Linked DNA regions of Roseateles amylovorans. The main gene of each other region encodes a partner of the protein of the gene in region 2 in a complex. Links are inferred from orthologs where the notes say so. Each region holds a gene or a part of one and is shown on either strand. Other genes may lie near its edges.

Region 1 (5,313 bases), 550 kb from region 2 along the record:
AGATGAGAGGTGTTGCCTGTGCCCTGGGGCTACACGGCGTGGTCGGGCTGGGTTGCGTTGAGTTGGACCGCCGACCTGCCTCGGCCGGTGCGTTGGCCGCGAGGGCATGAGGCCTTGGCGCTGCCAAGACCTCACGCCCTCCCGTCCCCGATCAGCGTGGACTGCCCAGGTTTTGTGGGCGGTGGCGTACTCAACTTGGCTCGCCCAAGTTTTGCAGTGGGTGCCGAGGCTGCGGCAGATGCGGAGGCTGGGGCGTCGTGCTAGAGGGCGCCTCGGCAGCCCGAGGCGCGGCATCGGCAGGCCAGGCGGCCCTCGTGGTGCGTCTGGCCGTAGTCGACCGTGATTTCCTCGCCGCTCGCAATGTCGCGAACCGCGTGGAAGCTGATCTCCCCATCCTCCACCTGGATGCGCGCATTCGGCACACAGCTGTGGTTGGTGAAGCGCATCGCATCCTGCGAGCGGCTCGCATCGATCGCCCGCGCCGGCGACAACTCCACCAGCATCAACCGTCGTCCACCCTGCGCCCGGCGGCGCGCCTCCGCTACCGTGATCGATTCCCCGGTCAACAACCCTAGCCGCGTCAGCGCACCAATCGCGCCATCCGCAAAGACACCAAAACCATCGATGCGACTCCGCCGCAACGTCACAGGGACGAATTGATGCGTGTTGTCATAGGTCAGGGCCATGCGGATGGGGACGGGTGCGGGCGGTGAGGTTGGGCGACGTGGGACGCGAGCGAGGGTGAGCGCGCTCCGAAGGATCAGCGCAGCAGACCGGATTCGAATCCGTGAGCCGGCAGGTCCACCGCAGGCAGCGGCTTCCAACCCTTTTTGCGATGCTCGGCCACCACGTTGGTGTAGATGCCGCCCCGCACATACCACTTCGCGGTGATGCGGATGAAGCGCGGATTCGTGACCTTCACGATGTCTTCCAGGATGGTGTTGGTCACCTTCTCATGGAAGGCGCCTTCATCCCGGTAGCTCCAGAAGTACATCTTCAGGCTCTTCAGCTCGACGCAGTATTCGTCCGCGATCATGTCGATGGTGAAGTGCGCGAAGTCCGGCTGGCCGGTCAGCGGGCAGTGGCAGGTGAACTCCGGGACCTGGAACTGAATGACGTAGTCACGCTCTGGCGCCGGGTTGGGGAACACATGGATCTCCTTGCTCGGGCGGCTCGGAGGATTGGGCGGCATCTCCCGCATCTTGGGCGCCGCAGCGGGCTTGCCGGCCTTGGCGCTGCCCTTGGATGACAGGGCGGCATCGGCGGACTTGGACGCCTTGGGGGTCTTGGGTGCCTTGATCGGCTTGAGTGTTTTGGCGGTCGTCGGGGTGACGGAGGCGGCAGCAGCGGTCGGCTTGGCGGAAGAGGTCTTGGCCATGTGGAGTTCTGGGTGAGAGGGGTCGGGGGCGTGTCGGCGCAGATCGCCGGGACGCAGGCCGTTGGAGGCAGGGCGCGATGGTATCATCCGCCGCGAATCGAGCGCCCCGTCCAGGGGCGTTTCCACAATCAAATCAAAGGCTTAGAACACGTTGAGTGCGCGTCGATCACCGGTCGCCCGCACGTCGGCGGGCCCCTTCAAAGCGATGGTTCGAACGTCCCGATGCGACTGAACTCGATCAAGCTCTCGGGCTTCAAGTCCTTTGCCGACCCCACCAACTTCCAGTTGCCCGGCCAATTGGTCGGCGTGGTGGGCCCCAACGGCTGCGGCAAGTCCAACATCATGGACGCGGTGCGCTGGGTGCTGGGCGAGAGCAAGGCCAGCGAACTGCGTGGCGAGTCCATGCAGGACGTGATCTTCAACGGCTCCGGCAACCGCAAGCCCGCCAGCCGCTCCAGCGTGGAGCTGGTGTTCGACAACACCATCGCCCGCGCCGGCGGTCAGTGGAACCAGTTCACCGAGATCGCGGTCAAGCGGGTGCTGACCCGTGACGGCACTAGCAGCTACTTCATCAACAATCAGCCGGTGCGTCGACGCGACGTGCAGGATGTGTTCCTCGGTACCGGCCTGGGCCCGCGCGCCTACGCCATCATCGGCCAGGGGACGATCAGCCGCATCATCGAATCCAAGCCCGAGGAACTGCGCATGTTCCTCGAGGAAGCCGCCGGCGTCTCGAAGTACAAGGAACGCCGCCGCGAGACCGAGAACCGCCTCAAGGACACCCGCGAGAACCTGACCCGGGTCGACGACATCCTGCGCGAGCTCAACAACAACCTCGAGAAGCTGGAGCGCCAGGCCGAGGTCGCCGCCAACTACCGTCATCTGCAGGACCAGGGCACCCTGAAGCTGCATCAGCTCTGGTTCCTGAAGCACCGCGATGCCGCCGGCGAGGCCACCCGCGTCAAGGTGGAGCATCTGGAAGCGGTCAACGCGCTGGAAGCGCGCATGGCAGAGCTGCGGCATCTGGAGGCCGAGCTCGAAACCATCCGCCAGTCGCATTACGCCGCCGGCGATGAGTTGCATGCCGCCCAGGGCCGCCATGCGGAGGCGCAGCTCGAGGTCAGCCGGCTGGAAGAGCGCATCCGCTATGTGGTGGAAGGGCGTCAGCGTCTGGAGCAGCGGCTGGTGGAGTTGCAGGCGCAGAACCAGCAGTGGCAGGAGCGCGCCGAGCAGGCGCAAGCCGAGCTGGACGACGTCGCCACCCAGATCGCCCAGGCCGAAGAGCAGAGCGAGATCCTCGCCGCCCAGGCCGAAGATCAGGCGATGAAGCTGCCCGAGGTCGAGGATCAGCTCCGTGCCGCGCAGGGCCGCGCCAACGAACAGCGCACCCAGGTCACCCAGGTGCAGCAGCAGATCCAGGTGCTGGCGGCGGAGAGCCGCAGCGTCGATGAACAGCTCAAGGGCCTGCGCGGCCGACGCGAGCGCCTGGCGCAGGAGCGCCAGGGCCTGGCCGCGCCGCAGCACGACAAGCTCGAGGAAGTGAAGCAACGCTCCGCCGCCGCCGATGAGCAGCAGGCCGTCGCCGATGCGCGACTGGGCGAGCTCGCCGATGCGGTGCCGCAGGCCGACGAGCTCCGTCAGCGATCGCAGCAGGAAGCCCAATCCCAGGCTGCGAAGCTGACCGACATCGTGGCGCGCCTGACCGCCTTGCGCGCCTTGCAGGAAAAGGTGCAGACCGAAGGCAAGCTCAAGCCCTGGCTGGCCAAGCACGGACTTGACGGCGTCAAGGGCCTGTGGACGCAGCTCCACATCACCCCGGGCTGGGAGAACGCGCTGGAGGCCGCACTGCGCGAACGCATGGGTGCGCTGTCGGTGGGTAGGCTGGAAACCGTCCAGGCCTTCGCTGCCGATCCGCCGCCGGCGCGGTTGGCGTTCTACTCGCTGCCGTCCGGCGAGATCGCCAACACCCACCGCGCGCTGTCTCCGCTGAGCGACCTGCTCAAGCTGGAATCCAATGGCCTCAAGGCCTTGATGAACGACTGGCTGGAAGGCATCTACACCGCCGAGTCGATCGGCGAGGCCCTGGCGCAGCGCCCGCAACTCAGCCATGGCGAGGTCATCATGACCCGCGAAGGCCATGCGGTCAGCCAGTTCGCGGTCAGTTTCTATGCGGCCGATTCCGAAACCGCCGGCCTGCTGGCCCGCGCCCAGGAAATCGAGAACCTGGAGCGCGAGCAGCGCGCCCAGTCGCTGATCGCCGACGAGGCCCGGGCCCAGGCGATCCGCGCCGAGGCCGCCTACACCGAATCCGCCCAACGTCTGGCGGTGCTGCGTCGCGAAGCCACCGAGATCCAGGCGCGCGCCCATCAACTGCAGGTCGAACTGCTGCGCCTGGCCCAGCAAACCGAAGCGGCGGTGGCACGACGCAGCCAGCTCGACGACGAACTCGCCGAGATCGACGCCCAGACCGAAGCGCTGCTGGAACGCCGCATGGAAGGCGAAGCCCGGTTCGAGGAATTGGACCTGCAACTGGCCGCCACCCAGGAACGCCATGCCGAGCTCGACGAGGCGGTGATCCAGGGCGAACGCAAGCTCGCCGAGGCCCGCGAGCATCAGCGGGTGCTGGAGCGGCGTGCGCAGGAAGCGGTCTTCAGCGCACGTGCGCTGGCGGCCAAGCGCGGCGAGCTGCAGCGCAGCATCGAGACCTCGCGCCAGCAGGTGCAGGTCAATGAACAGACCGTCCAGAACATGGCCCAGGAGCGTGCCGAACTGGACGACGCCGCCGCCCAGGCCGGCCTGCAGGATGCGCTGGCCTTGAAGGTGGAGCGTGAGCAGGCCCTGGCCCAGGTGCGCGCCAGCTACGACGACCTCAGCCTGCGCCTCAAGCGCAGCGAGGAGCAGCGCATGACGATCGAGCGGGCGCTCGATCCGCTGCGCGAGCGCATCACCAAGCTGCAGCTCGATGAGCAGGCCGCCGCGCTCGGCGGGCAGCAGTACATGGAGCAGCTCACCGCGGCGAATGTGGATCTGGAGGTCCTCGCCAAATCGGTCGAGGAGGGCGCGGTGAAGCTGTACGGCCTGCAGGGCGAGATCGACCGCATCACCCGCGAGATCGCCGCACTCGGCGCGGTCAACCTCGCCGCACTGGACGAGCTGGGCGCCGCGCGCGAGCGCAAGACCTTCCTCGACTCCCAGTACCTGGACCTGAACACCGCCATCACGACGCTGGAGGATGCGATCCACAAGATCGACCTGGAAACCCGTGATCTGCTGGGCTCGACCTTCACCCAGGTCAACGAGCACTTCGGCCGCATGTTCCCCAGCCTGTTCGGCGGCGGCCAGGCCAAGTTGGTGATGACCGGCGATGAAATCCTCGATGCCGGCGTCCAGGTCATGGCCCAGCCGCCCGGCAAGAAGAACTCCACCATCCACCTGCTGTCCGGCGGCGAAAAGGCGCTGACCGCGATCGCGCTGGTGTTCGCCATCTTCCAGCTCAATCCCGCGCCGTTCTGTCTGCTGGACGAAGTGGACGCGCCGCTGGACGACGCCAACACCGAGCGTTATGCCCGCCTGGTGGCGGAGATGAGCAAGATCACCCAGTTCCTCTTCATCTCGCACAACAAGATCGCGATGGAAATGGCGGAACAACTGATCGGTGTGACGATGCAGGAGCAGGGCGTTTCCCGCATCGTGGCGGTGGACATGGAGTCCGCGCTCGCGATGGCGGATCACTGATTGCCCGGGTGATGTCCATGCCCACGAATCTGTCGTTCACCCCAACCCACGAGATCACGCCATGACCACCGACTGGAGCCTCACCGCCATGCTGGCCGCCCTGGGCGGCCTCGTCCTGGTGGGCGTGCTGGCGCAGGGCTGGTGGAGCGCTCGCCGCGCCGGCCCCCGCCGTCCCCTCCCACCCGTGCCCGCACCGGACC
Region 2 (5,399 bases):
CGGCGCATCGCCCACAGTCGCTTGGGCTCCAGCTCCAGTCCGACCAGGAACATCATCAGCACCACGCCGAACTCGCCAATCTCCAGCACGGTGGCCGGATGACTGATCAGTCCCAGCACCTGCGGTCCCAGCAGGACGCCGGCGACCAGATAGCCCAGGATCGCGCCCAGCTTCAACCCACGCGCCAGGGGCACGGCCAGCACGGCGGCGGCCAGCAGCACCAGGGGCGTCATCAACCAATTGCCATGCGCTTCCATCAGACCGGCACTCCTTCCTGACTGGCGGGGCGGTCCTCGTTGGGGACTTCCTCCTGGGCGGGCTCGGGCTGCATCTCGCACCACTGCGGCAGTTCTCGCAGGCCCTCGACGAAGCGCTGCGCATGGGCGCGGATCTCCGCCTCATTGGCGCGCTGCGCGCCGTGCACCATCAGTGGCGGCAGGAAGCGCATGCCGCACAGGGCAGCGGTCTGGGCGTAGGGGAGCAGGAAGTCGTCGACCGGATGGCGGTTGTAGCCCTCGGCGCTGTAGGAATGGGCGCTGCCGCCGGTCGACATGACCAGCCACAGGTCCTTGCCATGCAGCGCATGGCCTTCGCTGCCGTAGGCAAAGCCCACGCTCAGCACCTCGTCCACCCACAGCTTCATCAGCGCCGGCATGCCGTACCAATGCATCGGGTGCAGCCAGACCAGCAGCTCCGCGTCGCGCAAGGCTTCCTGTTCGGCGTGCACGTCGATCGAGTAGTCCGGATAGAGCGCATACAGATCCCGCACCCGCACATTCGGCAGGCCGTGGACGGCGGACAGCATGGCGCGGGTTACATGGGAATGCGCCAGGTCGGGATGAGCCGCCAGGATCAGGATCGGTGCCTGGGCAGAAGGGCTGGGCCCCGAGGCGGGAGTCCCGGGCCCGCCAGCGGGTGCCAGCGGCGCACTGGCGCGGCCGCCAGGGGGCGAGGCGGTCGGGGCTGGCGAGTCGGGTTGGCGGGACGGTCCGGACTGGCTGGATCGGCCGGGCCGGCCCGGCTGGCCATGGGGCCCGGCGGCGGAGGAAAAGGGAGCGTCGGCGTCGGTCATCGGCGGGGCAAGGCGGCGACATCAGGGTTGCCTGCGGCGCCGGGGCGCCGTCGGGGCATGTCGCGGTTGAACGTCATGGGCCCGCAGTATGCGGTATCGCCTAACATCCCGACGCACCCATCGAGGCGAGGAGGCTCCATGCCCGTCATCCTGGTCGCCAACCCCAAAGGCGGGGTTGGCAAGAGCACGCTGGCCAGCAACATCGCGGGATATCTCGCGCATCGCGGTCATGCGGTCATGCTGGGCGACATCGATCGCCAGCAGTCATCGGCCCGCTGGCTGGCCCAGCGGCCGGCCACGCTGCCGCTGGTCCGCGGCTGGGCGCTCGAATCCACCGAGCAGTTGCGCACCCCCAAGGAGGTGACGCATGCGGTGCTCGACACCCCCGCCGGCCTGCACGGCAAGAAGCTGGCGCAGGCGCTCAAGGTCGCGACCCGCGTGGTGGTGCCGCTGCAACCGAGCCTGTTTGACATCCAGGCGACATACGACTTCGTGCGCGAGCTGCAAGATGCGTGGTCGGATCGCGGAGCGACCGCACCCGCCGTCGGCCTGGTGGCCATGCGGGTGCGCGAGGGCACGCTGTCCCGGCAGCAACTGCAGCAGTTCATCGACCAGCTCGGCCTGCCGTTGCTGGCCGAGTTGCGTGACACGCAGAACTATGTGCAACTGGCCGCGCGCGGTCTGACGCTGTGGGACATCGCACCGGGCCGTGTGGCCCGTGATCTGGCGCAATGGCACGAGTTGTGTGCCTGGCTGGAGCGTCCCTCGATCCCTTGATTCGAGCGCGCAAACCGCCGGGCGCCTGAACCTCAGGAGCATCTGCATGCGTGTGTTCGACAGACTGGATGAACTGGAAGCCCTGGTGGGGCAGGAGATCGGCGTGTCCGACTGGATCGAGGTCGACCAGGCCCGGATCCAGGCCTTCGCCGAGGCCACCGAGGACCGGCAGTGGATCCATACCGATCCGTCACGCGCGGCCGCGGGGCCCTATGGCACCCCCATTGCGCACGGCTTCCTTACCCTCAGCCTGCTGCCGCGCTTCTACGAAACCGCCTTTCGGGTGGCCGACGTCCGGATGGGCCTGAACTACGGCTTGAACCGGGTGCGCTTTCCGGCGCCGGTGCCGGTCGGCAGTCGGCTGCGCGGGCGCTTCGTCCTTCGGCAATTCGAGACCATCGAGGGCGGCGCTCAACTGTGCATGGACGTCTCGGTCGAGCGCGAGGCCGCGGTGGAAACCGGCGGCAAGCCGGTCTGCGTGGCGGAGTCAATCACCCGTCAATACCGCTGACCTCTCCACCCCAAGTCACCGAAACCTGCAACACGACGTCCAACCCGTAACAGGGCGAAACCTGATGGCTGATTTGGATCGATAAGCGAACATGTACGCCTGACGCATGCCACCGTAAGGGGGAGTGCCTGCGGGAAGGGGCGCGCCTATGATCGCGCCTTTCGAAGTCAAGCCGTTGAAACGGCGCATGGAGACAACCGCGTGAGGGTTTTGCTGATCGATGACCATCCCCTGATCCTTGCCGCGTTGCAGACCGTGATCCAAGGTCTGGGCGAAGACGTCCAGGTGTTGGGCGCCGACAGCGCGGCACAGGCCAGGGAGACCTTGCAGGCACGCCAGGACTTTGATCTGGTGTTGCTGGACCTGAATTTGGGCGATGCCAGCGGTTTCGACGTGCTGGAGGAATTCCGCGCGCAATATCCGTCCTTGCCGGTGGTGGTGATCTCGGCGTCCGACCGGGCCAGCGACGTCATCCGGGCGATCGACCAGGGCGCAATGGGCTTCATTCCGAAGCGCACCAGCAACGACGTGCTGGCGCAGGCGCTGAAGCTGGTGATGTCGGGCGGGATCTATGTGCCGCCGATGTCGCTCGGCTCCGAGGTCCGAGACTCCGAACCCGCGCCGCTGGACGACGGCCCGTCGCCCAGCATGGCCGACAAGTTGCAGCAGGTGCATGCCCTGGCCAGCCAGGCCGGCTACCAGACCGCCACCGGGCTGGAGGGCCTGCAACTGACGCCGCGCCAGACCGATGTGCTGGCGCTGCTGCTGCAGGGCAAGCCGAACAAGATCATTGCGCGTGAGCTCGGCGTTTCGGTGGAGACCATCAAGGACCACGTGGCCGCGGTGCTGAAGGCGCTGGGGGTGAGCTCCCGCACCCAGGCGGTGCTGGCGGTGGGGCAGATGGTCCAGCGTCAGCCCAACGCGGCCTTCACGACCTTCCGCTGAGCGATTCATAGCGGGGAAGGACTGCTCGGCGCCACGGCGCCGTGCGTCTGCGCGGGCCAGCTCGGATCTGTTCAGGCGTGCTCAGACCTCCTCGGACCTGCACATGTCTGTGCCGATCCTCTTCCGATCTGCAGTCGATCCATTTCCGATGGGCCGGCGATCGATTTTTGATCGGCGCCCGCTCGGCCCCCGCTCGGTTCCCGATCAGGTGGGCGAGTAGCCCAGCCGCACGTAGATGGGCGCGAAGGCTTCGGCCTGGGTGATCTCGATCAGCCGTTCGCGAGACAGCTCGAGCATCGCGATGAAGCTCACCACCAGCACCTGGGGGCCGCGATCGAGCTCGAACAGATCTTCGAACTCGACGAAGCGCTGGCCCTGCAACTTCCTGAGCAGATGGCTCATGTACTCGCGCACGGACAGCTGCTCGCGGGTGATCTTGTGATGCTGATTGAGCTTGGCCCGACGCATCAGGTCGGCCCAGGCGGCGCGCAGGTCGTCCACATGCACCTCGGGTAGACGGGGTGCGAGCGATTGCTCGATGTGGATCTGGGCGCGCAGGAAGTCGCGGCCGAGCACCGGCAACTGGTCGAGCCGCAGGGCGGCCTGCTTCATCTGCTCATATTCCAGCAGCCGGCGGACCAGTTCGGCGCGGGGATCTTCGGGTTCTGCGCCGTCTTCCGACTTCTTGGGCGGAAGCAGCATCCGGGATTTGATCTCGATCAGCATGGCGGCCATCAGCAGGTACTCGCTGGCGAGTTCCAGGTTGTGGCGGCGGAGCTGTTCGACGTAGCTGAGGTACTGGCGGGTGACCTCGGCCAGCGGGATGTCGAGGATGTTGAAGTTCTGTTTGCGGATCAGGTAGAGCAGCAGGTCCAGCGGGCCTTGGAAGGCTTCGAGGAAGACTTCCAGGGCATCCGGCGGGATGTAGAGGTCCTGCGGCATCGCGAACAGCGGCTCGCCGTACAGGCGGGCGACGGCCACGCCGTCGACGGTGTCGGGCGTGGACGAATCGCCGCCCTGGCTGGCCGGAGGGTCCGGCAAGGACAGGGCGGGATCGGGGAGATCGGTGGAATCGCTCACCAGGCGTGCGGGGAGGGGCGGGCCGGAGGGGGCAGCTCCGGGCCGGCGCTTAGTCCGACTTGGTCTGGTAGACGTAGGGCTGTTGCTCCACGCGTGACGCGCGATAGTTGGCCTGGTCTTCGCGGTTCAGTTCGCGATCCCACAGCAGGCCGCGGCCGGCGCGCTGTTCAGCTTCGAGCGTCGGCTTCTTGGCCTTCAGCTCGTCGATGAAGTTGGTGATTTCGGACTTGTAGGGCTTCCAGAACAGCGGCATGGCGAAATCGTCTAGGAGGAAATTAGAAAGCGATTCTAGTGGCCCGCTTCATTGCGCGGGCATCGTGATCCGTCAGCGTCGCCGGCCGACCCTACCCGCAGAGCCCGAGCGTCGGCATTTCCAGCCCGCTCGGCGCACTCCCAAGGCGTCAGCAGCGAACAGCGAACAGCGAACAGTGAATAGCGAGGCAGCGTACCCACCCCACCACCCCAGCCCAGCAGAGCCCGTGCCCTGGCTTTGCCAGGTCACTGGGCTCGCCCCCTGAGGGGGCCGGCGTTAGCCGGTAGGGGGGGCCATCCATCCACCAGGTCACTGGGCTCGCCCCCTGAGGAGGCCGGCGTCGCCGGTCTGGGGGGAGCCCATCCACCAGCAGAGCCCGTGCCCTGGCTCCGCCAGGTCACCGGGCTCGCCCCCTGAGGGGGCCGGCGTCAGCCGGTAGGGGGGGAGCCCTTCACCCAATCCGCATGCCGGGCTGGGCGCCGGGGAAGGGCTCGAGCACGTAGATGCCGGGGTTGGCTTTCTGGTCCGCATGGCTGGCGGCCAGCACCATGCCTTCGGACACGCCGAACTTCATCTTGCGCGGTGCCAGGTTGGCCACCATCACCGTCAGCTTGCCTTCGAGCTGCTCGGGCTGATAGGCGCTCCGGATGCCGCTGAACACATTGCGCAGCCGGCCCTCGCCGACATCCAACGTCAGACGCAGCAGCTTGTCCGAGCCCTCGACCAGCTCCGCCTTCACGATCTTGGCCACCCGCAGGTCC

Evidence for each region. The genes of interacting proteins can lie anywhere in the genome.
Region 1: the proteins of N4261_RS08190 (region 2) and smc are in contact, whole or in part, in a crystal structure (PDB 3ZGX), measured with the Bacillus subtilis proteins. The link is inferred for Roseateles amylovorans from one-to-one orthologs.

The regions. Positions count from the first base shown.
Region 1 is NZ_CP104562.2:2,451,337-2,456,649, forward strand. The notes cover bases 1,216-5,313. They hold smc (chromosome segregation protein SMC), read left to right. Parts: upstream 1,216-1,600; coding sequence 1,601-5,113; downstream 5,114-5,313. Other genes in these bases: N4261_RS10450 (cell division protein FtsZ), read left to right, coding at 5,175-5,313. In the rest of the region: N4261_RS10435 (SET domain-containing protein), read right to left, coding at 261-686; queF (preQ(1) synthase), read right to left, coding at 761-1,192. UniProt on the Bacillus subtilis protein: Required for chromosome condensation and partitioning.
Region 2 is NZ_CP104562.2:1,903,954-1,909,352, forward strand. What follows is about bases 2,432-5,399. They hold N4261_RS08190 (segregation and condensation protein A), read right to left. Parts: upstream 4,353-5,399; coding sequence 3,510-4,352; downstream 2,432-3,509. Other genes in these bases: N4261_RS08185 (response regulator), read left to right, coding at 2,562-3,305; N4261_RS08195 (DUF3460 family protein), read right to left, coding at 4,435-4,638; metG (methionine--tRNA ligase), read right to left, coding at 5,090-5,399. Also shown: glutathione-regulated potassium-efflux system protein KefC, read right to left, coding at 1-257; glutathione-regulated potassium-efflux system oxidoreductase KefF, read right to left, coding at 257-922; N4261_RS08175 (ParA family protein), read left to right, coding at 1,211-1,849; N4261_RS08180 (MaoC family dehydratase), read left to right, coding at 1,896-2,360. UniProt on the Bacillus subtilis protein: Participates in chromosomal partition during cell division. May act via the formation of a condensin-like complex containing Smc and ScpB that pull DNA away from mid-cell into both cell halves.